Regions from separate parts of the Streptomyces sp. NPDC047043 genome, predicted to be linked through region 3. Evidence: riboswitches for the same ligand, from Rfam matches in the RefSeq annotation. Region 3 holds a riboswitch; each other region holds the start of a gene.
The links. A riboswitch is a leader RNA that binds a small molecule or an ion and turns the genes downstream of it on or off. The one in region 3 is predicted to bind thiamine pyrophosphate.

Region 1: it holds a riboswitch for thiamine pyrophosphate, as region 3 does, so the genes downstream of both, thiO (glycine oxidase ThiO) here and ABZ880_RS33580 (thiamine ABC transporter substrate-binding protein) in region 3, are expected to answer to the same signal.
Region 2: it holds a riboswitch for thiamine pyrophosphate, as region 3 does, so the genes downstream of both, thiC (phosphomethylpyrimidine synthase ThiC) here and ABZ880_RS33580 (thiamine ABC transporter substrate-binding protein) in region 3, are expected to answer to the same signal.

The regions. Positions count from the first base shown of each region.
Region 1 is NZ_JBEYVO010000002.1:195,903-205,928, reverse strand. It holds gene pknB (Stk1 family PASTA domain-containing Ser/Thr kinase) at 1-464, opposite strand, end outside; gene ABZ880_RS04000 (thiazole synthase) at 583-1,377, opposite strand; gene thiS (sulfur carrier protein ThiS) at 1,381-1,581, opposite strand; gene thiO (glycine oxidase ThiO) at 1,578-2,732, opposite strand; TPP riboswitch at 2,730-2,841, opposite strand; gene ABZ880_RS03985 (hypothetical protein) at 2,895-3,239, shown strand; gene ABZ880_RS03980 (FAD-dependent oxidoreductase) at 3,312-4,553, shown strand; gene ABZ880_RS03975 (Rv2175c family DNA-binding protein) at 4,618-4,989, shown strand; gene thiE (thiamine phosphate synthase) at 5,174-5,833, shown strand; gene metF (methylenetetrahydrofolate reductase [NAD(P)H]) at 5,954-6,877, shown strand; gene ABZ880_RS03960 (hypothetical protein) at 6,934-7,881, shown strand; gene ABZ880_RS03955 (NAD(P)/FAD-dependent oxidoreductase) at 7,918-9,426, opposite strand; gene ABZ880_RS03950 (TetR/AcrR family transcriptional regulator) at 9,867-10,026, opposite strand, start outside.
Region 2 is NZ_JBEYVO010000019.1:864-10,889, forward strand. It holds gene hisC (histidinol-phosphate transaminase) at 1-331, opposite strand, end outside; gene ABZ880_RS28090 (LacI family DNA-binding transcriptional regulator) at 753-1,865, shown strand; gene ABZ880_RS28095 (metallophosphoesterase) at 2,067-3,149, shown strand; gene ABZ880_RS28100 (hypothetical protein) at 3,342-4,208, shown strand; gene thiC (phosphomethylpyrimidine synthase ThiC) at 4,344-6,146, opposite strand; TPP riboswitch at 6,139-6,328, opposite strand; gene ABZ880_RS28110 (YibE/F family protein) at 6,400-7,977, shown strand; gene ABZ880_RS28115 (SsgA family sporulation/cell division regulator) at 8,186-8,623, opposite strand; gene ABZ880_RS28120 (IclR family transcriptional regulator C-terminal domain-containing protein) at 8,722-9,465, opposite strand; gene ABZ880_RS28125 (DUF5326 family protein) at 9,874-10,026, opposite strand, start outside.
Region 3 is NZ_JBEYVO010000024.1:89,478-99,503, forward strand. It holds gene ABZ880_RS33555 (LOG family protein) at 1-897, shown strand, start outside; gene ABZ880_RS33560 (LAETG motif-containing sortase-dependent surface protein) at 1,058-1,750, shown strand; gene ABZ880_RS33565 (maleylpyruvate isomerase family mycothiol-dependent enzyme) at 1,812-2,609, opposite strand; gene ABZ880_RS33570 (ABC transporter ATP-binding protein) at 2,635-3,654, opposite strand; gene ABZ880_RS33575 (iron ABC transporter permease) at 3,655-5,256, opposite strand; gene ABZ880_RS33580 (thiamine ABC transporter substrate-binding protein) at 5,328-6,404, opposite strand; TPP riboswitch at 6,492-6,597, opposite strand; gene rlmN (23S rRNA (adenine(2503)-C(2))-methyltransferase RlmN) at 6,622-7,728, opposite strand; gene ABZ880_RS33590 (NUDIX domain-containing protein) at 7,755-8,306, opposite strand; gene ABZ880_RS33595 (hypothetical protein) at 8,357-8,851, shown strand; gene ABZ880_RS33600 (SRPBCC family protein) at 8,859-9,308, opposite strand; gene ABZ880_RS33605 (phosphatidate cytidylyltransferase) at 9,431-10,026, opposite strand, start outside.

The DNA.
Region 1 (10,026 bases), on a different contig from region 3:
ACCCGGCCGTCGTCCCCTATCAGCACGTTCTCCGGCTTCATGTCCCGGTGCACGAACCCGGCGCGGTGCGCGGCGCCCAGCGCGGCGAGCACCGGCTCGAGGATGTCCAGGGCGGCGCGCGGCTGCAGCGCCCCGCGCTCGCGCAGCACGTCACGCAGGGTGCACCCGGCGACGTACTCCATGGCGAGATAGACGTACGACCCGTCGGTGCCCTGGTCGAAGACCTGCACCACGTTCGGGTGCGCGAGGCGCGCGACCGACTTGGCCTCCCGGATGAACCGCTCGACGAAGGAGCCGTCGGCCGCAAGCGTCGGGTGCATCACCTTGAGCGCGAGCACGCGGTCGAGGCGGGTGTCCAGGGCCCGGTAGACCGTGGCCATCCCGCCGACCGCGATCCGCGCGTCCACGCGATAGCGCCCGTCGAGCACCTGCCCGACCAGAGGGTCCTGAAGGGTCGTATCCACGCAGGTGAGTGTACGAGCCGCGACTGACAGGGCCGTTGGTTCCTGCGGGATCGGGGCGGTACTGCAGCCGAGCTGTGACGGACGTCGCACCGACTTCCGGATCTTTTCGAACGTCCGTTCAGAACGCGGGGCGCTCGGGATCCAGGTGCGCGCGCCCCTCGTGGGGCGAGGACGCCTCGGCGAAGTGGCGGCGAGGGATGCGGCCCGCCCGGAACGCCAGCCGGCCCGCGTCCACCGCGTGCTTCATGGCCTCGGCCATCAGCTGCGGCTCCTGCGCCCGCGTCACGGCCGAGGCGAGCATCACACCCGCGCACCCCAGCTCCATGGCGAGCGCCGCGTCCGACGCCGTACCGGCACCCGCGTCCAGAATCACCGGCACGCGCGCGTGCTCGGTGATCAGCTGGAAGTTGTGCGGATTGCGGATGCCGAGCCCGGAGCCGATCGGCGAGCCCAGCGGCATGATCGCCGCACAGCCGACGTCCTCCAGCTTGCGCGCCAGCACGGGGTCGTCGTTCGTGTACGGCAGCACGGTGAAGCCGTCGTCGACCAGGGTCTCGGCGGCGTCCAGCAGCTCGATCGGGTCGGGCAGAAGGGTGCGCTCGTCGGCGATGACCTCGAGCTTGATCAGGTCGGTGCCGAGGGCCTCGCGGGCGAGACGGGCGGTGAGCACGGCTTCTCCTGCGGTGAAGCAGCCGGCCGTGTTCGGCAGCACCTGGATGCCGAGCTTCTCCAGGACGGACAGAACGGAACCGTGCACCGAGGGGTCCACGCGCCGCATCGCGACCGTGGTCAGCTCGGTGCCGGAGGCGATGAGCGCCCGCTCCAGCACCTCGAGGCTGGGGGCACCGCCGGTGCCCATGATCAGGCGGGACGTGAAGGACGTACCGCCGATGACAAGGGGGTCGTCGGCCATGGTTCAGCCTCCTTGGACGGCGGTGAGGACCTCGACGCGGTCCCCGTCGGTCAGGGACGTCGACGGCCACTGCGCGCGCGGGACGACGGTTTCGTTCAGGGCGGCGGCCACTCCGGAGGGGGCCGGGGTCAGCGTGTGCACGACGGTGTCGAGAGCCGTGCCGGGGGCGAACTCCCGGGGCTCTCCGTTGACGGAGATGTTCATGCGGGCTGCTCCACGCGCGCGAAGCGCTTCGGGGTGAACGGGCGGGCCTCGTCCGGGAGTTCACCGGTGGCCAGGGCATGCGCCATGGCGTCGCCGGTGACCGGCGTGAGCAGCACACCGTTGCGGTAGTGGCCGGTGGCCAGCAGCAGGCCGGGCAGTTCCGTCGGGCCGAGCAGCGGGGCGTTGTCGGGGGAGCCGGGGCGCAGGCCCGCGCGTGTCTCCGTCAGGGGCAGTTCGGTGATCCCGGGGACGAGTTCGTGCGCGTCGCGCAGCAGCTCGTACACCCCGCCCGCGGTGACCGTGGTGTCCCAGCCCAGCTCCTCGCTGGTCGCGCCGATCACCAGCTCGCCGTTCTCGCGCGGCACCAGGTAGACATGGCTGCCGCGTACGACGGCGCGCACGGTGCGGCTCAGGAAGGGCGCGAACCGCTGCGGCACGGTCAGCCGCAGCACCTGCCCCTTCACCGGTCGCACGGGTGGCAGTGCATCGTGCGGGACGCCCGGCAGCCGCCCGCTGAGGCTGCCCGCGGCCAGCACCACCTGGCCCGCGCCCAGCTCGGCGCCGTCCGCCGTGGTGACACCGGCTGCCCGGTCCCGTACGACGTGGAAACGCTCGGCCCACACCCGGTGGAAGACGACGCCGGCCCGCTCGCACGCGGCCACGAGCGCGCGCGCCAGGCGACGCGGGTCGATCTGGTGGTCGCCGTCGACCCTGAGCCCCCCGCGCACGCCCGGCGCGAGCATCGGCTCCAGGCGCCGGCAGTCGCGCCCCGACAGCCACTCGGACTCCAGGCCCGACTGCCGCTGCAGGGCGTGCAGTTCGCGCAGGTGGGCGCGGTCGTCGGCATCCAGCGCGACGGCGAGCGTGCCGCACCGGCGGTAGCCGAGGTCGAGCCCGGTGACCTCGGTGAGCTCGGCCGCGAAGTCCGGGTAGCGGCGGGCCGAGGCGAGATTCAGGCCGAGCAGGGTCTGCTCGCCGTAGTGCAGCTCGGTGACCGCGGCCAGCATCCCGGCGGCCACCTGGGCGGCCCCGCCGCCCGGTTCGGGGTCCACGACGGCCGCGGCGAACCCGCGCTGCGCGGCGCGCCAGGCCGTGACCAGGCCGATGATTCCGCCCCCGATGACGAGGACGTCTGACGTACGTGACGACATGGGCGTCCAGCCCCTCCCTTCGCCGGCATGACCCGGATCAGGTTCGTACGGTCGGAGGCCGCCAGCCTCCCTCTCAGCCCGGTGCGTCCGGGCTCCCGCGAGTGCTTGTACGTTGGCCACCCTAGCCCGACCCCCGACGCCTCTGTAAGGGAGCCTCCTGTCATGCCCCGCTCGCTGGACGGCCTCGTCCTCGCGCCCGTCGCCGACCAGGCCCCAGGTCAGGTGGGTACCCGTACCCGCTTCACGTACCACGAGAAGGACGGCGAGATCTGGGCCGAGTACGCGGGCGGCGACGTCGTACGCGGGCATCTGGTGGGTACTCGGTCGGGTGACCGGCTGGACTTCCGGTATGTGCAGCTCAAGCACGACGGGACGACGTCCTCGGGGCACTGCGTGTCGACGGTGGTGGAGCTGCCGGACGGACGCGTGAGGCTGGAGGAGACCTGGGAGTGGGAGTCGCAGCCGGGCAGCGGGACGAGCGTGGTGGAGCAGGTCGCCGACGCCTGAGCCGGCCCTTGTGCAGCAGGTCACGGCGCACGACTCCTGACTGACAATTTGTCAGTTGTCTATGGTGATCAGGTGAGCGAGCAGACACGGGAAGCGAGCACGTCACCGGGGCGGCGCGTGGTCGTCGTCGGCGCGGGAATGGCCGGTGTGCAGACCGCCGTCGCCCTGCGCGAACAGGGCTTCACCGGCACCGTCACCCTGATCGGCGCCGAGCCCCACCAGCCGTACGACCGGCCGCCGCTGTCCAAGGCCGTCCTGCTCGGCAAGTCCGAGGGCTCCGCCTTCGACGTCGACTTCGAGTCGCTCGGCATCGAGCTGCAGCTGGGGCGCGAGGCACTGGGCGTGCGCCCCGGCGAGCACGAACTGGACACCGAGGCCGGGCCCGTCCCGTACGACGTCCTGGTCCTCGCCACCGGCGCCGAACCGATCCGGCTGCCCGGCGCCGAGGGCGTGCCCGGCGTGCATCTGCTGCGCACCCTGGACGACGCCGAGCGGCTGCGGCCCGTGCTCGCCCGGCAGCACGACATCGTGGTCGTCGGCGCGGGCTGGATCGGCGCCGAGTTCGCCACCGCCGCGCGCGAGGCGGGCTGCACGGTGACGGTCGTCGAGGCCGCCGACCGGCCGCTCGCGGGCGCACTGCCCGCCGAGGTGGCGGCGCCGATGACCGGCTGGTACGCCGACGCCGGCGCCTCGCTGCGGACACACGCGCGCGTGGAGCGCGTCGAACCCGGCGAGGTCGTCCTCGACGACGGCGCCCGGCTGCCCGCGGGCGCGGTCGTGGTCGGCATCGGCGCGCGCCCCGCCACGGCCTGGCTCGCCGACTCCGGCATCGACCTCGGGGCGCACCGCGAGGTCGTGGCCGACGACCACCTGCGCACCTCGGCACCGGACGTGTACGCCGTCGGCGACTGCGCATCCTTCCCTTCGGGAAGGTATGGCGAGCGCCTGCTGGTCCACCACTGGGACAACGCCCTCCAGGGCCCGCGCACGGTCGCCGCGAACATCATCGGCGAGGCCACCGATGAGCCCCTCGCGGTCTACGACCCCGTCCCCTACTTCTGGTCCGAGCAGTTCGGCCGCTTCGTCCAGTACGCCGGCCACCACACCTCCGCCGACACGACCCTGTGGCGCGGCGACCCCTCCGGCCCCGCCTGGTCCGTCTGCTGGCTCCGTGAGAACCGCCTCGTCGCCCTGCTGGCGGTGGGCCGCCCGCGGGACCTGGCGCAGGGCAGGCGCCTGATCGAGGCGGGCACGCCGATGGATCCGGCGCTGCTGGCCGATCCGGCACGGCCCTTGAAGGCGGCCACGGCGTAGCGCGAAAGCGCAGGTCGGGCCCTCCCGGCTTCCGACTGTCAGTGCGGGATGGCAGGCTTGTTCCGTGACCGAGATTGACGCAAAGATCGATGCTCTCGTCCCCGCCTGGCTCACCCTCCCCGACATCGCAGAGATGCTCGATGTCGAGGTGACGCGTGTGCGGCAGCTGGTCAAGGAGGGCCAGCTCATCGCCGTACGCCGCGGCGAGAACCGCGCGCTGCACGTCCCCGCCGCCTTCATCGACGGGGCCGAGCAGAAGGTCGTCAAGGGCCTGACCGGGACCCTGACGCTCCTGCGGGACGACGGCTTCTCCGACGAAGAGATGCTGGAGTGGCTCTTCACCCCCGACGACAGCCTGCCCGGCACCCCCGCGCAGGCGCTCAGCGAGAATCGCGGCACGGAGGTGAAGCGCCGGGCCCAGGCGCTCGCCGTCTGATCCGAACAGGCCTGACCGAACAGGCCGACTGAACACCGTCCGGCGTACGGGCCGTGGCCGGCGAGGGCCACGGCCGCGGTCCACCGCGGCCATGGCCGAGCCACGCCTGTGGTTCACTACGGCCCGGTCGCGGCCGACCGCACCGGTCCGCGGCCCGTACACCACCGACACCGGGGGACCCCGCATGCCCGTCACGTCCGGCACCGACGCCCGCGCCCAGCTCGCCGACGCCCGGCTCTACCTCTGCACGGACGCCCGCAGGAAGCAGGGCGACCTGCCCGCGTTCCTGGACGCCGTCCTCGCGGGCGGCGTCGACATCGTGCAGCTGCGCGACAAGGGCATGGAGGCGGCCGAGGAGCTGGAGCACCTCGAGGTCTTCGCCGACGCCTGCGCCCGCCACGGCAAGCTCCTCGCCGTCAACGACCGCGCAGATGTCGCGCACGCCGCCGGCGCCGACGTACTCCACCTCGGCCAGGGCGACCTCCCGGTCCCCGCGGCCCGCGCGATCCTCGGCGACGACGTCCTCATAGGCCGCTCCACACACGCGGAGGCGGAAGCCGAGGCAGCCGCCGTCCAGGAGGGCGTCGACTACTTCTGCACCGGCCCCTGCTGGCCCACCCCCACCAAGCCCGGCCGCCACGCACCCGGCCTCGACCTGGTCCGCCACACCGCGGCCCTCGGCACCGACCGCCCCTGGTTCGCCATCGGCGGCATCGACCTCGGCAACCTCGACGAGGTGCTGGAGGCCGGCGCCCGCCGGGTCGTGGTCGTCCGCGCGATCACGGAGGCCGAGGACCCGGGCGCCGCGGCGGCGGAATTCACGAAGCGCCTGCGGCAGGCGTAGGGACGGCCCACCGCCTCCAGCCGTCTCACGTTTGTCCAAGGCGTGGACAACAACTCGACAAATCGGGCAAATTTCCGACGTCCGGTTGGGGGACCGTCTGCCCCTGGCTAACCTGCGGGTATGGCCCTCGGAACCGCATCCACCAGGACTGACCACGCGCGCACCGTCCGCGACATGCTCGCGACGGGCAAGACGACGTACTCGTTCGAGTTCTGGGCTCCCAAGACGGAGAAGGGCGAGCGGAACCTCTGGAACGCGCTCCGCAGGGTCGAGGCCGTGGCCCCCAGCTTCGTCTCCGTGACGTACGGCGCGGGCGGCTCCACCCGCGCGGGCACGGTGAAGGCGACCGAGCAGATCGCCGCCGACACCACGCTCACCCCGGTCGCCCACCTCACCGCGGTCAACCACTCCCTCGCCGAGCTGCGCAACATCATCGGCCAGTACGCCGACGCCGGGATCCGCAACATGCTCGCGGTGCGCGGCGACCCGCCCGGCGACCCCATGGGCGACTGGGTGCCGCACCCGACGGGCCTGACCTACGCCGCCGAACTCGTCCGTCTCATCAAGGAGTCGGGCGACTTCTGCGTCGGCGTCGCGGCCTTCCCGGAGATGCACCCGCGCTCCGCCGACTGGGACGCGGACGTCACCCACTTCGTCGACAAGTGCCGGGCCGGCGCCGACTACGCCATCACACAGATGTTCTTCCAGCCGGAGTCCTATCTGCGGCTGCGTGACCGAGTCGCCGCGGCCGGCTGCGAGACCCCCGTCATCCCCGAGGTCATGCCGGTGACCAGCGTGAAGATGCTGGAGCGGCTGCCGCAGCTCAGCAACGCCCACATCCCCTCCGCCCTGAAAGAGCGGATCCTCACAGCAAAAGACGATCCGACCGCTGTACGCTCCATTGGCATTGAATTCGCCACGGAGTTCTGCGCACGGCTGCTGGCCGAGGGAGTGCCCGGACTGCACTTCATCACGCTCAACAACTCCACGGCGACGCTGGAAATCTACGAGAACCTGGGCCTGCACCATCCCCCGCAGGCCTAGACCGGCCGCACGGGTATACGACACACTGCGTAGCGGCGACTGGGAGAGGGGCGTACATGGGCTGGACGGTCCTCTACATCGCGTTCGGAATCGTGGCGCTGTGGCTGCTGGGTGAAGTGCTGCTGCAGTACAAGGCGCGGCTGCGCTGGCGGCTGCTCGCCTTCGTCGGCTTCCTCGGCGTCGTGGTCGGTGTGCTGATCCCCTCAGTGATCGTCATCGGCCTGGGCGCGGCCGCCTTCGCGGTCGGCCAGACCTACGTCACGCTGTCGTTCCGCCGCGGCTTCGCCTCCGGCTGGGCGGTCAGCCGCTCGGGCCTCGGCGGCAGCAAGCGCGGCCGCGGTGAGCCCGACCGCCAGGACCCGACGCTGGAGGTCTCCGACCTCGAGCCGGGCGAAGGCGGTTACGGCGACACAGGCTCGTACCACCGCGACAGCGTGGCCTACGGCCAGGACGACGAGTACGACCGCGACGACGTCTTCGCCCCCGCCCGGCCCGCGGCCGCCGAGTCCACCGCGGTGTACGAGCCGCAGCCGCTGCCCGACGACACCGGCTCCTACGGCATATACAGCGACTCCGCATACGCGGCCGCCGCCGACGCGAACACCGGCCAGGGCCAGTACGCGACGGCCGCCCAGGGCGCCGACCAGGGCTACGCGTACGACGGCTACACCGGCTACGACCAGCAGCAGTACGGCTACGACACCACCGGCCAGCAGCAGTACGCCGCCTACTCCGACCCGTACATCGGCACCCAGACCTACGGCGGCGGCTACGACACCTCGTACGGGCAGTACGGCCAGCAGGCCTACGGCCAGGACCAGTACGCCACCGGTACGTACGGTGGCGAGACCCCGTCCGGGGGCGTCTGGGTCCCGCAGCAGCGCACCGACGAGACCTACTACGGCGGCGAACTCCCGCAGGAGCAGCCGTATCCGTACCAGGGCAACGGACAGCAGCAACAGCAGCAGGGCGGCGCCGGGTACGACGAGCAGTACCGCTTCTGAGGCCCCTCCTTCTGAGGACCCCTCAGCGGCAGGCGCTCACTGAGAGCCCCGGAACTCCGGCCCCTCCACGACCAGCCCCGCCACCAGCGCGCCCGACATGCCCGCGTGCGGCAGCCCGCCACCGGGGTGCGACCAGCCACCGGCGGTGAACAGGCCCGGTATCGCCGGGCAGTTGGACGGGTGCAGTGTTCCCTCGGCGGACGCCAGCGAGGGCGGGGGGACGGCGCCGCCCTCGGCCCCTGTCTCCCGCTCTGTGTGCACGGGCGTACGGACCTCCCGCCACAGCGTCCGCTCCTGCAGCCCCGGTATCGCGTGCTCGGCGGCGGCGGCCATCCGGTCCGCGAAGGCGTCGGCGGCCCCCGGCGCGGCCCAGTCGTACCCCGTCCCGGAGGGCACCGTCGCGGTCAGCACCACGGACTCGTGCGCGTCGTCGGGGCGCAGGGCCGGGTCGTCCGGGCGGTCGACCCGGACCGTGGGCCGCTCGGGCACTCCGCCCGGACCGAACAGGGACAGCTCGTCCGCCGCAGCCGGTGCGTGCACCACCGTGCGGTGCACAGCGTCCGGCTCCCGCCCGCCGCGCAGCGCGAGGCAGACCACCACCCGGCCCGGATGCAGGCCCTCGGCGCCGGGTGCGAGGTCCTTCGCCCCGTACAGCTCCCGCCCCGGCACGAGACCGCGCAGCCGCCAGGGCCCAGCACCCACGACGGTGTCCGCCTCCGCCACCGCTCCGTCGGCCAGCTCCACACCCGCCGCCCGGCCGTCCTTCTCCACGACCCCGGTGACCTCCGCGCCGAAGACGAACTCGACCTTCCGCGCCAGGCACCGCTCGTACACCGCGCGCGCCAACTCCCGTATGCCGCCCCGCACATACCAGGTGCCGAAGGCATGCTCCATGTACGGCAGCACGGCCGCGCTCGCCGGGGCGGTGCCCGGGTCGACGCCGTATGTGAGGGCGTAGCCGTCCAGCAGCGCCGCGAGACGCGGGTCGCGCAACTCCCAGGCGCCGATCTCGGCGAGTGTGACGGCCCGACGGGTGCGCAGCAGCCGCTTGTGCGGGACCGCCGGGTACGGCTCGCGCTCGGCCAGTACCGACCAGTTGGGCCACAGGGGTTCCTCGAGGAGTGGCCGGCGGGTGCGGTCCCAGGCCTCGCGGGCCCGCAACAGGAAGTCGCCCCAGCGGGCGCCGGCGCCCGCCCCGAGCGCCTCGTCCAGAGCGGCGACGACGCCCGCGCGCGAGGCGTTCGGCAGCGACACCTCGGTGCCGTCCGCGAAGACGTGCCGCGAGGACGGGTCGACCTGGACCAGCTCGACGCACTCCTCCAGCGGCTGCTTGCCGGTCTTGATGAACAGATCGCGGTACACGGCCGGCAGTGTCAGCAGCCCGGGGCCGGTGTCGAAGCCGAACCCGTCCCGCTCGAACCGGCGCACCGCGCCGCCGTACGTCTCCGTGCGTTCGTACACCGCCACCCGGTGGCCCGCGACGGCCAGCCGGGCGGCGGCCGCCATCGCGCCCATCCCGGCGCCGATCACCGCAATCCGTCCCATGCCTGCGACTTTATCGACCGCCACTGACAGTCACGGCACGAGTGGTGCGCATGAGGGGAGTACCGGCGCGGGGGCGAACGTAACCAGTGGGCAACGGAGCGTTCTGGGGGTGAGTGCGCACGGCTGAGTATCCGTACCTAGTGAGTGAGTTGAGTACGCGCGCGGATGGGCCCCGACCTGCGTGAACGAGACAGTGGAGACACGGAAAAGGGGCACGGCTCCGGCACCGGCGACACGGGGCGCCGGAACGGGGCGGCACCGGATCCGCTCCTTCCGCCGGCGGTTGTCGGCGGGAGCGAGGCACGGGGGACCCGGGGGAACGACCGAAACGGGGGCCCAACGGGGGGACCAGGGGGAAGTACGGGGGAGCACGAGAAGGCGCCGGTTCGAGGTGGCCCGCGGGGGACGCGGCCACATCGGACCGGCGCTTTCGTGTGTCGTCAGCGCTCCTGGCGGTGGCCGCTCACGCGCCCCTGGAGCAGCCGGGACAGCGCCGCGTGGACGTCGTCCAGGGAGCGCTCGGGCTGGAAGGACTGCCAGTCCAGCGCGGCCACCAGAACCATGCCGACCAGCGCCGACGCCGTCAGCGACACATCGATC
Region 2 (10,026 bases), on a different contig from region 3:
CGTAGATCACCTCGTCGCCGGGGCCGGCGGTGGACTGGATCAGCTGCTGGGCGACGCCGACCGACCCGGTGCCGGTGGCCAGGTGGGTGAGCGGGACGCCGAAGCGGTCCGACAGCTCGTTCATCAGGCCCGTGCACGCCATGTCCGGGTAGCGGTTGAAGGACGAGGCCGCGGCCGTCACGGTCTCCATCACGCCGGGCAACGGCGGATAGGGGTTCTCGTTGGAGGACAGCTTGTAGGCCACCGGGCCACCGGCCGCGGCGGGCTTGCCCGGCTTGTAGGTGGGGATACCCTCCAGCTCGGCGCGCAGCTTGGGGCTCGTCTCGCTCACCGCAGTCCTCCTCGTGACCACCACCGGCTTCCAATACTGCTCACCTTATGAGGATTCGGCGCCGCTGCGTACAGCTGAGGGCAGACCTCCTCTGCCGGGGAGCTTCACCCCACCCGTCACACGCGCATCAGGGGCATCACGCACCAAGGCAGACGAATCGGGGGGCGCGATCACATATATCTGCGCGCCGGTGGCTCACGCCCTGGCGCGCATCACCCGTCCAGGTGAGTTGAGACCTCTTCGAAACATCGGACACTTGGCAGGCTCATGCGTGCCGACAAGTCACGTAGCACCATTGGATCGTTCAACTGACTTTGTTTCAAAGGTAGTTGACGATAAATGACCATGCAGAAACGTGCCTGTCAACGCGTGCATATGCGTCCGCCCTACCCCACTGCATGAGCCCTACTATCGGCTCGCCATGACAGCAGCAGGGAAGCACCAGGTGAGCCGCGCGGAAACCTCACGCCGAGGCAGCCGGCCGGGCCGGGCGGGCATCAGAGACGTGGCCGCCGCCGCCGGAGTCTCCATCACAACCGTCTCCGATGCCCTCAACGGCAAGGGCCGGCTCCCGGACGCCACCCGACGCCATGTCCGCGAGGTCGCCGACCGGCTGGGCTATCGCCCGTCGGCGGCGGCCCGAACCCTCCGTACCGGCAAGTCCGGCCTCATCGGCCTGACCGTGACGACGTACGGGGATGAACCTTTCACCTTCACCGAGTTCGCGTATTTCGCGGAGATGGCGCGCGCCGCCACCTCGGCCGCGCTCGCCCGCGGTTACGCCCTCGTGATCCTCCCCGCGACCTCGCGCCACGACGTGTGGTCGAACGTCGCACTGGACGGCACGGTGGTCATCGACCCCTCCGACCAGGACCCGGTGGTCAGCGAACTGGTCCGGCAGGGTTTACCGGTCGTCTCCGACGGCCGCCCGGCCGGCTCGCTCCCGGTCACCGCGTGGGTCGACAACGACCACGAGGCCGCCGTACTCGGCATCCTCGATCACCTGGCCGACGCAGGCGCCCGCCGCATCGGCCTGCTCACGGGGACGACGACGGACACGTACACCCATCTGTCGACCACGGCGTACCTGCGCTGGTGCGAACGCGTCGGCCAGGACCCGGTGTACGAGGCCTACCCGGCGCACGACCCGTGCGCGGGCGCCGTCGCCGCCGACCGGCTGCTCGCCCGGCCCGACCGGCCCGACGCCGTCTACGGACTGTTCGACCCGAACGGCACCGACCTGCTCGCCGCCGCCCGCCGCTACGGTCTGCGCGTACCGGACGACCTGCTTCTTGTGTGCTGCAGCGAGTCCACCGTGTACGCGAACACCGAACCGCCCATCACCACGCTCTCACTGAAGCCGCGCCGGATCGGCACGGCCGTGGTCCAGCTCCTCATCGACGCCATCGAGGGGGTCGAATCGGACCAACCGGTCGAGCAGGTGATACCGACGGAGCTGATCGTGCGCACCTCGTCCCAGCGGCGTCCGCCGCGCACGACGGTCAGCCCTCCCCGATCACCCGAAGAGGAATAGAACAAGCGCTGTCAGCAGGCGGTCGAAGCCCTGCCCAATCGGGGCGAATGCCGCGGTGAACAGGACTCTTGCTCCGATTCACCACCCCTGGGTCATCACATGGCGCGATCCGCATTCCTATGATGGGCCCACGACACCGCGGGCCGCTGCGACCAGGCAGTCCGACGCGGTGCAGATGCGGCGCGATGGTGGAGGGGTCTGATGACTCAGGGGGCCGGTCAGGGACCCGAGGTGGAGCGGACGGCGACGTTGCGCGACTTCCGGGTACCTGCGTACGTCCACGAGACCGGTCCGTACGGCCACAGCACGCTCCCCGGCGACGTCGCCAGACCCTTGGACGGGTCGGCAGACGTCCCGGAGGGATACACACCGACGCAGCGCGACCTGCCCGTCATCAACCGCGGTGACACGCTTCAGGTGAGCGTCGACCCCGCGTCCCTGGCGGCCCCTCAGCAAGGAGAGGGCGCGGGTGCGCTGTACGTCGTCGGAGACGTGCACGGCTATCTCGACGAGCTGGTGGCCGCCCTCCAGCAGCAGGGCCTCATCGACGCCGCCGGGAACTGGAGCGCGGGCACCTCCCGGCTGTGGTTCCTCGGCGACTTCACCGACCGCGGTCCCGACGGCATCGGCGTCATCGACCTCGTGATGCGGCTGTCCGCGGAGGCCGCCGCGGCCGGCGGCTACTGCAAGGCCCTCATGGGCAACCACGAGCTGCTGCTGCTCGGCGCCAAGCGGTTCGGCGACACCCCCGTCAACTCCGGTGCGGGCACTGCCACCTTCCAGGCGGCCTGGCTGCTCAACGGCGGCCAGAAGACCGACATGGACCGCCTCCAGGACCACCACCTCCAGTGGATGGCCCGCCTCGACGCCGTCGAAGAGGTCGACGGCTATCTGCTCGTCCACTCCGACACCACCGCCTACCTCGACTACGGCGACTCGATCGAGGCGGTCAACGACACGGTCCGCGAAACGCTCACGCGCAACGACGCGGACGAGTGCTGGGACATGTTCCGCAAGTTCACCAAGCGGTTCTCCTTCCGCGACGAGGGTGGTGCAGACGCCGTACGCTCCCTGCTGAATACGTACGGCGGCGCCCGCATCGTTCACGGTCACAGCCCCATTCCGTATCTGCTGGGCGAAGTCGGCTCCGAGGACGGCGAGGACAGCGCGGGGCCCGTGGTCGAAGGGCCGCACGTCTACGCCGATGGTCTGGCCATCGCCATGGACGGCGGAGTGACCATGGCCGGAAAACTGCTGGTCCAGCAACTTCCCCTGGATATCTGAACGTTCACAGGGCAGGCGACCCCCACGGAGGAATCGCGATAAACGGCGCAGGCCAGGGCCCAATTTCCGGAAACCCCCTGTCACCGCGTGCCGTCACCGCTCTACCATCGGCTTATCCGTAGCAGGCTCCCCTCCGTTTCTGCCCGACGGCTCGTTGTCATGCGAGCCCCAAGCCCTACGGAGCATCGGGGGATGCACATGAACAGCGTTCCGCAGCACCTGCTGAGCGAGGACCGCCAGGAGTACGAGCGGGTCCTCGATGAGGCGCTGCGCTCCGCCCCAAACCGCCCGGAACTGGCCGCTGTAGGTCAGCGGCTCAACCCCGAACAGCTGCGCACCATGGCGCTGAACGCCACCGCACTCATAACGGTGGCCGCGGCGACCGAGTACCAGCACTACGTGAAGGTCCGCGAGGAACTGCGCCAGCCGGCGTCGTCCACCCCGCCGTCCACCCGTGAATCCGGCTCCGCGGAGTCGGGTGCGGGCGCGATGGGGCTCGCCACCACCCTCGGCGAGGCAGCCGAGCCCGCCGGTGCGGGCGCCGTCGCCGTCGCCGCCGTCCTCACCCCCGTCCTGGCCGGCACGGCCGCGGTGATCTTCCTGCTCGTCGGCTACATCATCAAGTCGCTCGACTCCAAGCAGGTGTTCGGCAAGACCATGATCACCGCCGGATGGGTGTTCGGCGCGATGACCGCGGCCGCGATCCTCGTCGCCGCCGTCGGGCTGCTGCTCACCGCCCTGCGCAACAGGCCCTCGCTCGAAGCAGGGCCGTACGGGGAGTTGAGCGGGGAGGTCGCCCGAGCCAGGGAAGCCTGGCGCGAGGCGCTTCTGGAACGCGGCGTCCTGCCGTTCCTCCGGGAGGCACTCGCCGACCCCGGCGCCGCGGCGGTACTGCACAGCACGACACCGCCGGCGCCGAGCCGCATCCCGCACCTCGGCTACAACCGCCCGGGCTTCAGCAGCCCGGACGACGGCCCGGCCCCCGGCCCGCGCCCGAGCTTCACGAGCCCGGACTACACCAGCCCGGACTTCGGAGGCCCGGAACACCAGCCGGAGTAACGCTCGGCTTGCGCCCTCCGCAACAGGGAGGCCCGTGAGGGTCCGCCGGGGGAGCGCAAGTCGAACACCCGGGTCCGCGCCGCCTCCCCGAGTCCAGGACGGTTCGGGGGCGCGAGCCCTCTCGGCTGCCCTGGGTCAGTTCGCGATGGGCAGGTACACCCTGTTGCCGGCCGCCGCGAACTCCTTCGACTTCTGGGCCATGCCCTCCTCGATCTCCTGCTGGCTCCCGCCGTGCTCACGGCGGATGTCGTGGGAGATCTTCATCGAGCAGAACTTCGGCCCGCACATCGAGCAGAAGTGGGCGGTCTTGGCCGGCTCCGCGGGGAGCGTCTCGTCGTGGAACTCCCGTGCCGTGTCCGGGTCCAGGGCGAGGTTGAACTGGTCCTCCCACCGGAACTCGAAGCGGGCGTCGGACAGCGCGTCGTCCCACTCCTGAGCACCGGGGTGCCCCTTGGCGAGGTCGGCCGCGTGGGCGGCGATCTTGTAGGTGATGACGCCGGTCTTGACGTCGTCCCGGTTGGGCAGGCCCAGGTGCTCCTTGGGCGTGACGTAGCAGAGCATCGCCGTGCCCCACCAGGCGATCATCGCGGCGCCGATGCCGGAGGTGATGTGGTCGTACGCGGGCGCGACGTCCGTCGTCAGCGGGCCGAGCGTATAGAACGGAGCTTCATCGCAGATCTCCTGCTGAAGGTCGATGTTCTCCTTGATCTTGTGCATCGGGACGTGTCCCGGGCCCTCGATCATGGTCTGTACGTTGAAACGCTTGGCGATCGTGTTGAGTTCCCCGAGAGTCCTCAACTCCGCGAACTGCGCCTCGTCGTTGGCGTCCGCGATCGAACCCGGCCTGAGGCCGTCGCCCAGCGAGTACGTGACGTCGTAGGCGGCGAGGATCTCGCAGAGTTCCTCGAAGTTCTCGTACAGGAACGACTCCTTGTGGTGCGCGAGGCACCACGCCGCCATGATCGAGCCGCCGCGCGAGACGATGCCGGTCTTGCGGTTCGCGGTGAGCGGGACGAACGGCAGGCGGACGCCTGCGTGGACGGTCATGTAGTCCACGCCCTGCTCGGCCTGCTCGATGACCGTGTCCTTGTAGATCTCCCAGGTCAGCTCCTCGGCGCGGCCGTCGACCTTCTCGAGTGCCTGATAGAGCGGCACCGTCCCGATGGGGACGGGGGAGTTGCGCAGCACCCACTCGCGGGTGGTGTGGATGTTGCGGCCGGTGGACAGGTCCATGACCGTGTCGGCACCCCAGCGGGTGGCCCAGGTCATCTTCTCGACCTCCTCCTCGATGGAGGAAGTGACCGCGGAGTTGCCGATGTTGGCGTTGACCTTCACCAGGAACCGCTTGCCGATGATCATCGGCTCGATCTCCGGGTGGTTGACGTTCGCCGGCAGCACCGCGCGCCCTGCCGCGATCTCCTCGCGGACCACCTCGGGGGACACGTTCTCGCGGACGGCCACGAACTCCATCTCGGGCGTGATCTCACCGCGGCGCGCGTACGCGAGCTGCGTGACCGCCTTGCCGTCGCGGCTCCGGCGCGGCTGGCGCGGCCGCCCCGGGAAGACCGCGTCGAGGTTGCGCAGACCACCTCGCGGCGAGGTGTGCTTGATCCCGTCGTCCTCGGGACGGACGGGGCGGCCCGCGTACTCCTCGGTGTCGCCGCGAGCGATGATCCAGTTCTCCCGCAGCGGGGCGAGCCCCCTGCGGACGTCGGTGTCGACGAGCGGATCGGTGTACGGGCCCGACGTGTCGTACAGCGTCACCGACTGCCCGTTGGTGAGGTGCACCTGACGGACAGGCACGTGCAGATCGGGGCGTGAACCCTCGACATACGCCTTGTGCCAGCCGATGGACTTCCCGGCCTCCTGGGACTTTTCACCCGCGATGGGCTGTTCGTCCTGGCTGGAGGCAGGCGTGCGTGCGTCCTTGTTGGTCATGAGACCTACTCCCTACGCCGGCATTACCCGGTAACAGGTTCGGCGGTCGACGCAGCGGTTTCCGTCTGCCGACGTTTCGTGGGGAACATCACTCGACTTCGGTGATGTTCCACGTGAAACATCGCTGGGACGGAGGTCAGCGCCCTCTCAGCCCGGTGCTCCGAGCTCCCGCGTGTGCAAAGGTGCCTCCACGCTAGCGTCAATTCGGGCGCGGTGAACAGGGGGCCCCTGTCGTTCTTGCGATGATCGGGCGGTGACCACGACACATCAGCCCCCGTACCCACCACCGGAGCCGCCCCGCCGGCCCGGCTACGGCAACGGCCCCGGACACGGCAACGGCCGTGCCGACAGCCGCAGATACGGCGGCGATTTCGACGGCACACACGATCACGATTCGGGACAGCACTACGAGTCCGGACACAGGCATGGATCCGACCACGGTCACGGGCCCCGGTCGGACGGCGGACACGAGCACGATCACGGCGACCATGGACACGGTCCCGACCCCGGCTCTGGCGGCGGGCACGGGCACAGTCACAGCCACGGTCCGGCGGCTCCGGTCTCCAAGCACCTGCGCAAGGTCATCGCGGCGATCCTCATCCCGTTCGCCGCGGCCGTCGTGGTCGGGCTCGCGGTGCTGTGGCCCGGTGGCGCTCCGCCGCACGAGCGCACCGGAGTGGGCTTCGACCGGCAGACCCAGCAGGCGACCGTCACCAAGGTCGCGAGCGTGAGCTGCAAGTCGGTCAACGCCTCGGGCGAGACCCCGACCGGCGACACCTCCACCGCCGAAGGCTCCTCCGCGAAGCAGGAGGCGAACGGCACCTGCAAGAAGGCGACGATCCGCGTCGACACCGGCAAGGACAAGGGCCGTACCTTCACCGAGATCGTGCAGCCCGACCAGTCACGGCAACTGCACGAGGGTGAGAAGGTCGTGGTCGCCTACGAACCCTCGGCGCCCAAGGACCTGCAGTACTCGGTCACCGACGTGAGCCGCAGGTTCCCGATGGCACTGCTCGCCGGTATCTTCGCGCTCGCCGTCGTGGTGGTGGGCCGGATGCGTGGCGTCATGGCGCTGGTCGCGCTCGCCATCAGCTTCCTGGTGCTCACCTTCTTCATCCTGCCCGCAGTTCTGCAGGGCTCGAATCCGCTGCTCGTGGCGGTGATCGGGTCGAGCGCCATCATGCTGATCGCCCTCTATATGTGCCACGGGCTGTCTGCCCGTACGTCTGTGGCCGTGCTGGGCACGCTGCTCTCGCTGGTGCTGATCGGCTTCCTGGGGTCGGGGTTCATCGGCTGGGCCGCCCTCACCGGCAACACGGACGACAACACCGGTCTGATCCATGGCCTGTATCCGTCGATCGACATGAGCGGTCTGCTGCTCGCGGGCGTCATCATCGGCTCGCTCGGTGTCCTCGACGACGTCACGGTCACACAGACGTCGGCCGTCTGGGAGCTGCACGAGGCCAATCCGTCGATGGGCTGGCGGGGACTGTACCGGGCGGGCATCCGCATCGGCCGCGACCACATCGCGTCCGTCGTCAACACGCTGGTCCTCGCCTATGCGGGCGCCGCGCTGCCGTTGCTGCTGCTGTTCTCCATCGCGCAGAGCAGCGTGGGGGCGGTCGCCAACAGCGAGTTGGTCGCGGAGGAGATCGTGCGCACCCTGGTGGGCTCGATCGGCCTGGTCGCCTCCGTGCCGGTCACAACGCTGCTCGCGGCGCTGGTGGTCGCGGCCGACCGTCCGGGGCCCGAGCAGGCCGCTGCGGTGCCCGTCACGGCGCCGGCTCAGGCTCAGACGCGCACGGGGCACGGCCGCCGCCGCAAGCGCTGAGGCGAACGGCACGTGCGCCGCCGGGGCGCGCGAGTGGAAGCGGTCCGACAACTGCCGCCCGGGCAACCGAAAAAGGCGTCCGACGGCCGCCCAGACACCCGAGAAGAGGGTCCGGTGGCCGCCCGGCCGGCCCGCGGAGAAGCGTTACTGCACACCCCCGCGCCCGCGCTGAAGCGTTCCACCGACTTCTCGCCATGCCGCTGCCGTTTCAGCCCGCGCTCTGCTCCTCCGCCAGGATGCGGTCCAGCGCCTCGTCGAGGTGGGCGTCGAAGTCCGCGAGGGAGCCCTCCTGACCGAGCGGCACCAGCTTGTCGGTGCGGTCGAGGAAGGCGATGAGCGGCGCCGTCGAAGAGCGGAACAGCGCCTGGTCGCAGCCGACCTGAAGCCGGATCAGGACCTCGCCCAGCGAGTCGGGTTCGGCGGGCGAGACCCGTACATCGCCCTCTCCGCACGGCCTGCCGACCCCGTCGATCAGCAGCTCGCGACCGAACGCCCAGGTCACCGGGGCATCACCGGGGAGATGGAAGGTCAGCCGTACGGCATAGGGATCGCAGGTCTCGTAACGCAGTTCCACCGGGATGCGGAAGGAGAGCTCCTCGGAGACGAGGAAGCTCATCATGACCTCTGCCTGTACGGACTCGCGCATCGCCTACCCCGTCATTGTGAAGCCGACTGGCTGGGAATGATCCCTGACACTGGTGGCATCTTGCTGAACGTACACGGGAGATCACAAGGAGTGAGTTTTCAGATACTGATAGAGATCGCGAGCGATCCCAGCAGTCGTCCCACTTCGCTCTGCAACTGCTGGGCCGCGGAAAGCAGCCGATCGGCCTGATGAGAAGGCAGTGAAATGGCCATCGTCGCGGCCGTGGTGCCCACGGTGATCGGAATCGCCGCGCACACCGTCCCCAGCGCGTACTCCTGCCGCTCCGTGACCGGTTCCATGCGCCGCATCCGATCCAGCCGACGGAGCATGGTGTGGTTGTCACGCACCGTGTACGGGGTGATGGACTGCACGGGGTACCGGTCGAGGTGGTCGCGGCGGGCCTCGTCGTCCAGCTGGGACAGCAGGCACTGCCCGATCGCGTGTGCGTGCGCCGTCTCGCGGAAGTCGGCCCACTCCTCGACCGCCGGGTTGCCCGGGGTGTCGGAGACACACCTGACGTCGATCTCGCCGTCCCGGTACAGGGCGTAGTACACGGGCACTCCGATCGCGTCCCGCCAGTGGGCGAGTGCGTCGACGATCACGCTGCGACGTTTCTGCTCGGCTCCGTTGCTGCTCAGCCGCACTGCGGCTTCACCGAGGAAGAACAGCCCCTTGTCTCGATGCAGATAGCCCTCGTGCACGAGGGTGCGCAGCAGGTGGTACGCCGTGGGGAGGGCCAGTCCGGTCTCGCGGGCCAGCTGTTTTGCAGGGGCTCCGTGTTCATGTCCGGCGACGCATTCCAGGAGGCGCATGGCCCGCTGGACGGATCCGATGAGCGTCACGGCCTGTGCCGGTGCGGCCGGGTGCGTCGGTGCCTGGTGTGCGGTCCGCTGCGAGGGCGCCCGAGGTGCCGGTGCTGCCGTCGCACACTCCTGCGTCGAGGGACCCGGTTGCTCGGGGGGCCGGATGCGGCGTCCCGTGGGCGGGACTTCGGCCCGGACCGGGGATGGAGGTACGCCGGGATCCGTGAGTGCGGTGTCTACCGTGGCCAAGGGTCACTCCCGAAGCGCGAGGGGGCAGCCCGTGCTGGGGGAACACGGGAGGGGGTGTACGCCGCTCGCGGGGTCGTCCCCGCGTCGAATTCCGGACTCTAACCGCCCACCACCGCCTGGGGACGACCTGCCCGGAAAACTTCCCTCGCGCGAGGGAACCGGTGATTCCTGTTACCGATCACCGGTGTCCCAGGGCCCTCACCAGTCGCTGCGTGACGAGGAGCTCGACATGAACTTCCGTACGACGTAGATCAGTCCGCCGACCAGTGCCACGAAGACCAGCACCTTGAAGAGCAGTCCGATGACGAAACCGACGACGCTCGCTATCAGCCCGCCGAACACGACCAGGGC
Region 3 (10,026 bases):
GGCGCGCTGGTCTTCCCGCCCGTCCCGGGTCTCCCCTTCGACCCGTACCGCGGGCACCTCTACAAGCCGGACGAACTGTTCGCCTCGCTCGACAAGGGATACGAGCAGACGCCGGACGCGCTCGCCTACGCCTGGTTCCAGCAGACCAAGGCCGACGGCGACATATACGCGTCGATGCTGCGCGCCGTCCACGACGACTCCGTCTCCGACGCCCTCGACGAACTCCTGCGCGGGGCGCGGGTGGTGGGAGTCATGGGCGGCCACGCGATGAAGCGCGGCACGGAGGCGTACGGCGGTGCGGCACGCCTCGGCCGCGAGCTGAGCCGCGCCGGTTTCACGGTGGCCACCGGCGGCGGCCCGGGCGCGATGGAGGCGGCGAACCTGGGCGCGTACGCGGCGCCGTACGACGACGCCATGCTGGAAGAAGCCTGCGAACTCCTCGCCGGGGCACCGTCGTTCACCCCGTCGATCACCGCGTGGGCGCAGGCCGCCTTCGAGGTGCGCAGCCGCTGGCCGAAGGGCAACCACTCGATCGGCATCCCCACCTGGTTCTACGGCCACGAGCCGCCGAACCCCTTCGCCTCGCACATCGCCAAGTACTTCGCCAACGCCACCCGCGAGGACGGCCTGCTGGCCCGCTCGAACGCCGGCGTGGTGTTCCTGCCGGGCGCCGCCGGCACCGTACAGGAGATCTTCGACAACGCGACGCCCAACTATTACGAGTCACGGGGCGAGCCGACGCCCATGGTCCTCGTCGACCGGGAGCACTGGACGCGGAAGCTGCCCACGTGGCCCCTCTTGCAGGCTCTCGCCCGGGAACGGTCGATGGAGTCCCGTATCGCCCTCGTTGACCGGATCGAGGAGGCTCCGGAGGCGTTGAAACGTCTCGGGAGTTAATAAGAGCGTAAAGCCAACCCTCCTGCTGGGCAGACGGATTGACACTCCTTATGGAACGCTTATAAACCTGTGAGACTCCTGGGGACGGTGATGCCTCACCACACCGTCGCCACAGTTCACCGACAACCCCCCGCAGTTGTGCATCCCGTGAAGGGCAAACGTGTCCATAACTCGCCGCACCGCACGTCGTTCCGTGCAGATCCTCGGCGTTGCCGCCGCCTCCTCCGCGCTCGCCCTGAGCGCCGCGGGCAGCGCGCTCGCCTGCAACATCAACGAGTTCTCCGCCGAAGCCAAGTGCGACGGCAGCAAGGGCGTCATCACCGTCACCGACAAGGACCCCTCGGGTACGCCGGCGACGATCACCGTGTTCCTCGAGAGCAACGGCGCCGACGCCAAGCAGATCGGTGAGCAGGACGTCACCGGTTCCCGTGAGGGCGTCACCGTCACTTTCGACGAGGACTGGTCGCCGAACGCCGAGTACCGCGTCCACGTCGCGGCCGGCAAGGACAAGGACCACCTGATCGTCGACAAGGACATCACGCCGAACCTGACGACCCCGTCCGAGGGCTGCTCGAAGGACGAGTCGACCCCGCCGGCCACCCCGTCGCCGTCGGAGTCCGCCTCGACCCCCGCCGAGGAGTCCCCGACCCCGTCGGCCTCGGAGAGCAGCTCCGCCCCGGCGAGCACCTCGAGCAACGCGCCGTCCCCGGCGGCCGGTGACTCGAACCTCGCCGAGACCGGTGCGAACTCCAACACGGGTCTGATCGCCGGTATCGCGGGCGCGCTGGTCGTCGTGGGCGGCGGCGCCGTCTTCTTCGGCATGCGCCGTCGCGGGGCGAACAGCGGCCGCTGACGCCTCACTCGGCAACACCTGTGGCCCGTCCCCGTATCCCCGGGGGACGGGCCGCAGTCGTTCACCCGAAGGTCGCCCGCTCCAGCCAGAACTCCAGCAGCTCCCGCTCGCCCAGGACCTCCAAATCCGCGCTGTCCAGCGGCAGTCGGCGGTAGAAGGCGAGGAGCACTGAGGTGAGGGGCCCGCGCAGGGCGACGGTCGCCTTCTCGTGACCGCGGCGCCAGACCACGCCGTCCTCGGTGAGCTCGACCAGCCACTCGGCGTTCAGTTCGGGGCCGGTGTCGGTGGCGTGCAGATGGATGCTGCGGCCGGGGCCACGCAGTTCCCCCTCCGCCTCGTGCGGGTAGTTCCGCTGCGCCCATTGCACGAGCTGCAGCCATTCGTCGACGGCATCGGCGGCCACCTCGGGCGCGACGTCGTACGGCATCCCGGCGGCGAGCACGGCGTCCGCACGGTGGACGGTGATCTCGTGGGTCACACGGCGGGCCCAGAAGCCGGAGTTGAGCGTCCCGGCCCACCCCCACACCTTGGCGTCCGGCCCGGCCTCCCGCAGCGTGCCGACGATCATCTCGCCGGTCTCGGCGAGCCAGGCGTCCAGCGCGGCGGCGTCACCGCGGGCCGCGGGGCCCTCGTGCAGCGGGACCTGCTCGTCGGGGATGTTCTCCTCCGCCCGCGTCCGCACGAGCAGCTCCACCCAGCGCAGGGCGCCGCCCATGTGCCGTACGAGCTGTTCGAGGGACCAGTCGGGGCAGGTCGGCACGGTGGCGGACAGGTCCGCACCGGAGCTGACCACCGCCCTCAACTGCTCCGTCTGACGGGCGATTTCGTCGCAGTAACGGTCGTACGCGAGGACTGTCATGCCTCGCACCCTATGAACGAACCGATCAGCCCAGCACGACAATTTCGGCCGCGTCGAACTCCACTCCGACCGCGTCCCCGATCCGCGGGGCGTCCCGCAGCGCACACGCCGCCTCCAGCCGCGGCGCGCCCTCGGGCTGCAGATGTACGGCGACATGGGTGCCCTTGAAGGTGCGTGCGGCGACCGTGCAGCGCAGGCCCTCGTCGGCGGGGACGAGCCGGACCCCGGCGGGCCGCACGAGGAGCGTGCGGGTGCCCTGAGGGGCGCCCTCGGGCACCGGTACCTTGCCCCAGGGCGTGTCCGCGGCCTCCCCGCTCACCGTCGCCTCGACCACGTTGTCGAAGCCGAGGAAGCGGGCCACGAACTCGTCCGCGGGCCGCTGCCACACCTCGAGCGGCGTACCGGACTGGGCGATCCGCCCGTCCCGCATCACCACGACCCGGTCGGCGAGCGCGAAGGCCTCGCCCTGGTCGTGCGTCACGGCGAGCACCGTCGTACCCAACTGCCCGAAGAGTCCCCGGAGTTCGACGACGAGCCGTTCCCGAAGCGAACGGTCGAGCTGGCCGAGCGGCTCGTCGAGCATCAGCAGCCGGGGCCGGGGCGCGAGCGCGCGGGCCAGCGCCACGCGTTGCTGCTCACCGCCGGAGAGCGCGGCGACGGCCCGGCGGGCGGCACCCGGCAGCCCGACTAGGTCCAGCAACTCCCGTACGCGCTCCGCTTGCCGAGGGCGCGACGTCCCGTGCATCCGCAGCCCGAAGGCGACGTTCCCGCCCACGTCCCGCTGCGGGAACAGCTGATGGTCCTGGAACATCAGCCCGACCCCGCGCTTGTGCGCGGGCACGCCGGCCTGGTCCCGCCCGTCCAGCAACACCCGCCCGCCGTCCAGGGGCTGGAGCCCGGCGACCGCCCGCAGCAGCGTCGACTTGCCGCTGCCGCTCGGCCCCAGCACGCAGACCACCTCGTGCTCGGCGACACCGAGGCCGACGGCGTCGAGCACGGCCCGCCCGCCGAACCGCACGGTGGCGTCCTCAAGGCTCAGCAGCATCTAGAACTCCCCGGTCCGGTCGGTACGGAGCCGCTCGAGCACCAGCAGCGCCACCGCGCACACCACCATCAGAATCGTCGAAAGGGCCATCGCCTGGCCGTAGTTGAGATCACCCGGCCGACCCAGCAGCCGCGCCACCGCAACCGGCAGCGTGGGGTTGTCGGGCCGCGCGATGAACACGGTCGCCCCGAACTCCCCCAGCGACACCGCGAACGCGAACCCGGCGGCGACCAGCAGCGCCCGCCGCACCATCGGCAGGTCGACCTCCCGCCACACCCGCCACGGCGACGCCCCGAGCACGGCCGCCGCCTCCCTGAGCCGCGCGTCCACGGCCCGCAGCACGGGCAGCATGGTCCGTACGACGAAGGGGACGCCCACCAGCGCCTGCGCGAGCGGCACCAGGATCCACGAACTCCTCAGGTCCAGCGGCGGCTTGTCCAGCGCGATGAGGAACCCGAAGCCGACCGTCACCGCGGAGACGCCGAGCGGCAGCATCAGCAGCGCGTCGAAGCCGCGGACCAGCCGTCCCGCGTCCCGGCGGGTGAGGGCCGCGGCGGCCAGACCGCCGATCACCACGGCAATGGCGGTCGCGGCGAGGGCGTACTGGAGCGAGTTGCCGATGGCCTCGATCGGCGGCACGAGGAAGGTCCCGCCGTCGTCGTTGGTGAGGGCCCGGTAGTAGCCGAAGTCAGGTGCGTCCAGGGACCGTTGCACCAGCACGGCGAGCGGCAGGACGAGCAGCACGAGGACGGTGACGAGGACACCGGCCAGCAGGCCCCATTCCCGCGCCCCGCGCGGCCGCCGGGCCGTGACGTTCGCGTCCACCAGCCGCAGGGCGGTCTCCCGCCGCCGTACGGTCCGGGCGTGCACGGCGAGGATCGCGCCGACCGCCACGAACTGGACGATGGTGAGGACCGCGGCCGTGGAGAGGTCGAAGATCTCGGACGTCTGCCGGTAGATCTCGACCTCCAGCGTCGAGAACGTCGGCCCGCCGAGGATCTGCACCACGCCGAACGAGGTGAAGGTGAAGAGGAAGACCATCAGCGCGGCGGCGGCCACGGCGGGCGCGAGGGCGGGCAGGGTCACCTTCCGCCAGGCCTCGAGCGGCGATGCGCCCAGCATCCGCGCCGCCTCCTCCTGCCGCGGGTCGAGCTGGCTCCAGAGCCCGCCGACGGTCCGTACGACGACGGCGTAGTTGAAGAAGACGTGGGCCAGCAGGATGGCCCAGACGGTGGTGTCGAGCCGTACGCCCCACAACTCGTCGAGCAGTCCCCCGCGCCCGACGAGCGCCAGAAAAGCCGTACCGACGACGACGGTCGGCAGCACGAACGGAACGGTGACGACGGCCCGCAGCACCTGCTTGCCGGGGAATTCGAAGCGCGCGCAGACATACGCGCCGGGGAGCGCGATCAGCAGCGTGAGCGCGGTGGAGGCGAGCGCCTGCCAGGTGGTGAACCACAGCACGTGCCGGATGTCGGACTGCGTGACGACGTCCACGATCCGCCCGAACTGCCAGGCACCGCCCACCTTGAGCCCGCGCGCCACGATCGCGGCGACGGGCCAGGCGAAGAAGACACCGAAGAACGCGACGGGCACCGCCATGAGCCCGAGCCGCGTCGCGTTCCCCGAACGCCGTTCGCGGACGGCTGTTTCGGGTGCTTCGGCTGCTTCGGCTACTTCAGTACGAGTGACGTCCACGACTTGACCCACTGGTCACGGTTGGCGGCGATCTTGTCGGGCGCCATGGTCTCGGGGTCCTTGGCCTGCGGCCCGTACTTCACGAACTCCGGCGGCACCTGGGCGGCCTCCCGCACCGGGTAGACGAACATGTTCAGCGGCATGTCGTCCTGGAACTCCTTGGTGAGCAGGAAGTCGATGAACGCCTTGCCCCCCTTGCTGTTCTTGGCGTTGCTGAGCAGCCCGGCGTACTCGACCTGCCGGAAGCAGGTCCCGTACGACACCCCGGTCGGCGCGGTCTTGGGCTTCGGGTCGCCGTAGATGACCTCGGCGGGCGGCGAGGAGGCGTAGGAGACGACGAGCGGCCGGTCGGCCTTGGCCTTCTTGCCGCCCGCGGACCCGGAGAACTCCTCGTTGTAGGCCTGCTCCCAGCCGTCGACGACCTTCACGCCGTTGGCCTTGAGCTTCTTCCAGTAGCCCTGCCAGCCGTCGTCGCCGTACTCGGCGGCGCTGCCGAGCAGGAAGCCGAGGCCGGGCGAGGAGGTGGCGGCGTTCTCGGTGACGAGGAGATTCTTGTACGCGGGCTTGATCAGGTCGTCGAAGGACTGCGGCGGGGTCAGCTTGTGCTTGCTGAAGTACGCCTTGTCGTAGTTGACGCAGATGTCTCCGGAATCGATCGGCGTGACCCGGTGCCTGGCCTGGTCGACCCGGTACTGCGGCAGGACCAGATCGGTGCCCTTCGCCTCGTACGACTGGAAGAGCCCGTTGTCGAGCGCCCGCGACAGCAGGGTGTTGTCGACGCCGAAGAAGACGTCGCCCTGCGGGTTGTCCTTGGTGAGGATGGCCTTGTTGACGGCCTGCCCGGCGTCGCCGTCCTTGAGGACGTGGACCTTGTAGCCGGACTGCTTCTCGAAGTCCGCAAGGACGCTCTTCGAGACGGCCCACGAGTCGTGGCTGACGAGAGTGACGGTCTTGGAGTCGCCGGAGCCCTCGCTGCCGGACGACGACCCGCACGCGGACAGCGTGATCAGGCCAAGGCCGACGGCCGCGGCCACGAACGTCTTGGTGTGCACTGAATTCCTCCTGGGTGACCAGGAAGAGACGCGGCCCTGCCCGGGACCGCCGGAGAATTCCGCCGGCTCCCGGGCAGGGCGCAACAGCTTGAGTGATGACCGAACTTCCTACCCAGAATGACCTGGGCAAGGTTCAGAGGGTCTGCGGACTCTCCCGCACTCTCAGCGCTGTGGCGCTCCCCTGTCGGAATATGAAGATGTACGTACGGGCTTCAGGTTACCGCTCGGTGGCCGCGAGCTGACCGCAGGCCCCGTCGATCTCCTGACCACGCGTGTCCCGGACGGTCACCGGCACCCCGTGCGCCGCGATGGCCTCGACGAACGCCTTCTCGTCCTCGGGCCGCGAGGCCGTCCACTTGGAGCCGGGCGTCGGGTTGAGCGGGATGAGATTGACATGCACGGGCTTGCCGCGCAGCAGCCGCCCGAGCCGGTCACCGCGCCAGGCCTGGTCGTTGATGTCGCGAATAAGCGCGTACTCGATCGAAAGTCGGCGCCCGGACTTCTCCACGTACTCGAACCCGGCGTCGAGCACCTCGCGCACCTTCCACCGCGTGTTGACGGGGACGAGGGTGTCGCGCAGCTCGTCGTCGGGTGCGTGCAGCGAGATGGCGAGCCGGCACTTGAAGCCCTCGTCGGCGAACCGGTGGATCGCGGGCACCAGCCCGACGGTCGACACCGTGATGCCACGCTGCGAGAGCCCGAGTCCGTCCGGCGCGGGGTCGGTGAGCGAGCGGATGGCCGTGACGACCCGCTTGTAGTTCGCGAGGGGCTCGCCCATGCCCATGAACACGATGTTGGACAGCCGGGCCGGCCCGCCCGGGACCTCCCCGTCCCGCAGCGCCCGCATCCCGTCGACGATCTGGTGCACGATCTCGGCGGAGGACAGATTCCGGTCCAGCCCCGCCTGCCCGGTGGCGCAGAACGGGCAGTTCATCCCGCACCCCGCCTGCGAGCTGATGCACATGGTCACCCGGTCCGGGTAGCGCATGAGCACCGACTCGACGAGCGTCCCGTCGAACAGCCGCCACAGCGTCTTGCGGGTGGTGCCCTCGTCGGTCGACAGATGCCGCACGACGGTCATCAGCTCGGGCAGCAGCGCCTCGCGCAGCTTCTCCCGCGAACCGGCAGGGATGTCGGTCCACTCCACCGGGTCGTGCGCATACCGCGCGAAGTAGTGCTGCGAGAGCTGCTTGGCACGAAACGGCTTCTCCCCGATCTCGGACATGACGTCCTTACGCTCGGCAGGCGTGAGATCGGCAAGATGCCGCGGCGGCTTCTTGGCTCCGCGGGGGGCGACGAAAGTGAGTTCTCCGGGCTTAGGCATGGCTGTACCAGTGTCGCAGATCGCCGCTAATGCCATTCCCAGTGGTGAGTGAGCACCGCCGCATCGCTGCCCGACGCCTCATCGGTGGCGAATGCCGAGGTGGGAAGGCCGGAGACGTCCGCCGCGACCGTGTGCAGGAGGTACCGCGTCGGCAGACCCGGATAGGACGGCGAGTCGACCTGCTCGACGGTGGTGGAGACCGGCTCGGCGGAGACCTTCACGTAACGCGCCTCCACCCGAAGCTCTTCGGCCACGCACCGAAGCGCCCCGGCGACAGCCGTCTCCCCCGGCTTCAGCTTCTCCGTGGGCGGGGAGTTCCTCTCGCGTACGGCCCCGGTGGCCATGAGCTGTCCGACCTCGGTCAGCTGCTTGCCGTCCGCTTCGATCCGCACGCTGACCACGGCGACCTGCCGCAGCGGCGGGTCCTCCGACAGCCATGACTCGCCGGACGCGATCTCCCGCCACAGGCTCGTGACCGGCTTGCTGCCGTCACGGCCCCACGCGTCGTACGGGATTCCGTGCCGGGTCAGCCATTCCTGGAGTTCGCTCAGGCTGCCCACGCGGACCGGCTCGTGCATCAAGGCCCCCCTCGGTGACGGTGTAGCGGGCTACACCACGGATCCGGGTGATGGTTCCCTCGTGGCCGCACCCGCACGCCGGGATCGTGGTCGGCACAGGGCACAGCGCCACCAGAGCCTTCCAGAAGGGACCGTCCATGGCCGCCGACCGCCGACGCCGCCGCCGTACCACCACTCTCGTCACCGCCGCGGCAGCCGCCGCGCTGACCGCCGGACTCGTCACTGGCTGCGACCCCGGCGACGTGGACAACTCGCTGGACTGCGTGCAGAACTACGACACCATCGCCGACAGCCTGAGGGCGATCCACGAGGCCGGGCAGGCCGCGGCGAGCGACCCCTCGCGGACCGACGAGTCCATCGACACGATCGAGAAGAACCTCGACAAGATCGATGCCAAGTCGGACGACAGCAAGGTCGACCAGGCGGTGAAGAACCTGAACCAAGCCGTCGCCGACTACAACAAGGCCGTCCTGAACGGCGAGAACCCGGACTCCGCCGAGATCGACAAGGCGGCCGACGAGCTGAAGGACGTCTGCACCTCGTAGCGGCCGGCTAGGCGGTGGTGTGCTCCAGCTTGTCCTTGAGCAGCTGCTCGTTGCGCGGCATCTCCTTGCGGACCTGGGGGCGGACGACGAGGGGCAGCAGGACCTTGCCGAGGCCGTGTCCCTCGAAGTCGAGCTCCATGGTCACGCGGGCACGGCGGCCGTCGTCGATGGGCTCCACCTCACCGTGGAAGTTGCCCCTGATGGGACCGTCGATGCCGCGCAGCCCCCAGCTGTGCGGCGGGTCGTACTCGGTGAACTCCATGGTCATCGGCATCTCGCGGCGCCCGACCCGCCGGGTGACCCGGACTCGGGAACCGGTGTGGAGCGGACCCTCGTCGAGCAGCTCCGCGGAGACCGCGCTCAGCTGCCACTCCGGCAGGTGGGCGGGGTCGATCACATACGCGTACACGTCTTCCGCGGTGCGGTCGACGTCGATCGATTCTCGGATGACTGACATGGCGTGACCCCCTTGGGAGGCTTACACCGGAATCGTCCCACTCGCCCGACCGGCGCGCCATCGCCCAAGAACGCGAGGAGCCCCCGCCCTCGAGAGGGCAGGGGCTCACAGGCGTACGTACGTCAGCCCGACCCGACGAACAGCACCAGCAGCAGCCACACGACCGGCGCCGTCGGCAGCAGCGAGTCCAAGCGGTCCATGATCCCGCCGTGCCCCGGGAGCAGCGTGCCCATGTCCTTGATGCCGAGGTCACGCTTGATCATCGACTCGCCGAGGTCGCCCAGCGTGGCGCTGGCCGCGACCGCGAGGCCGAGGAGCAGTCCCTGCCACCAGGAGCCGTCGTCGATCAGGAACTGCATGCACAGCGCGCCCGCCACCATCGCGAACGTCACCGCACCGAGCAGGCCCTCGCGGGTCTTGCCGGGGCTGATGCGCGGGGCGAGCTTGTGCTTGCCGAAGCGCCAGCCGACGGCGTACGCGCCGGTGTCGCTGACCACGGTGAGCAGCAGGAACGTCAGCACGCGCCAGGGGCCGTCGTCGGCCGTCAGCATCAGCGCCACGAAGGTCGCCAGGAACGGCACGTAGAACGCCGCGAAGACGCCCGCCGTGACGTCCTTGAGGTAGCCCTCGGGCGGCTCCGTCATGCGCCATACGAGCACTGCCAGCGCCGTGAGCGCCATCGCGACCCACGCGCCCTCGGCGCCGCGGACGTACCCGG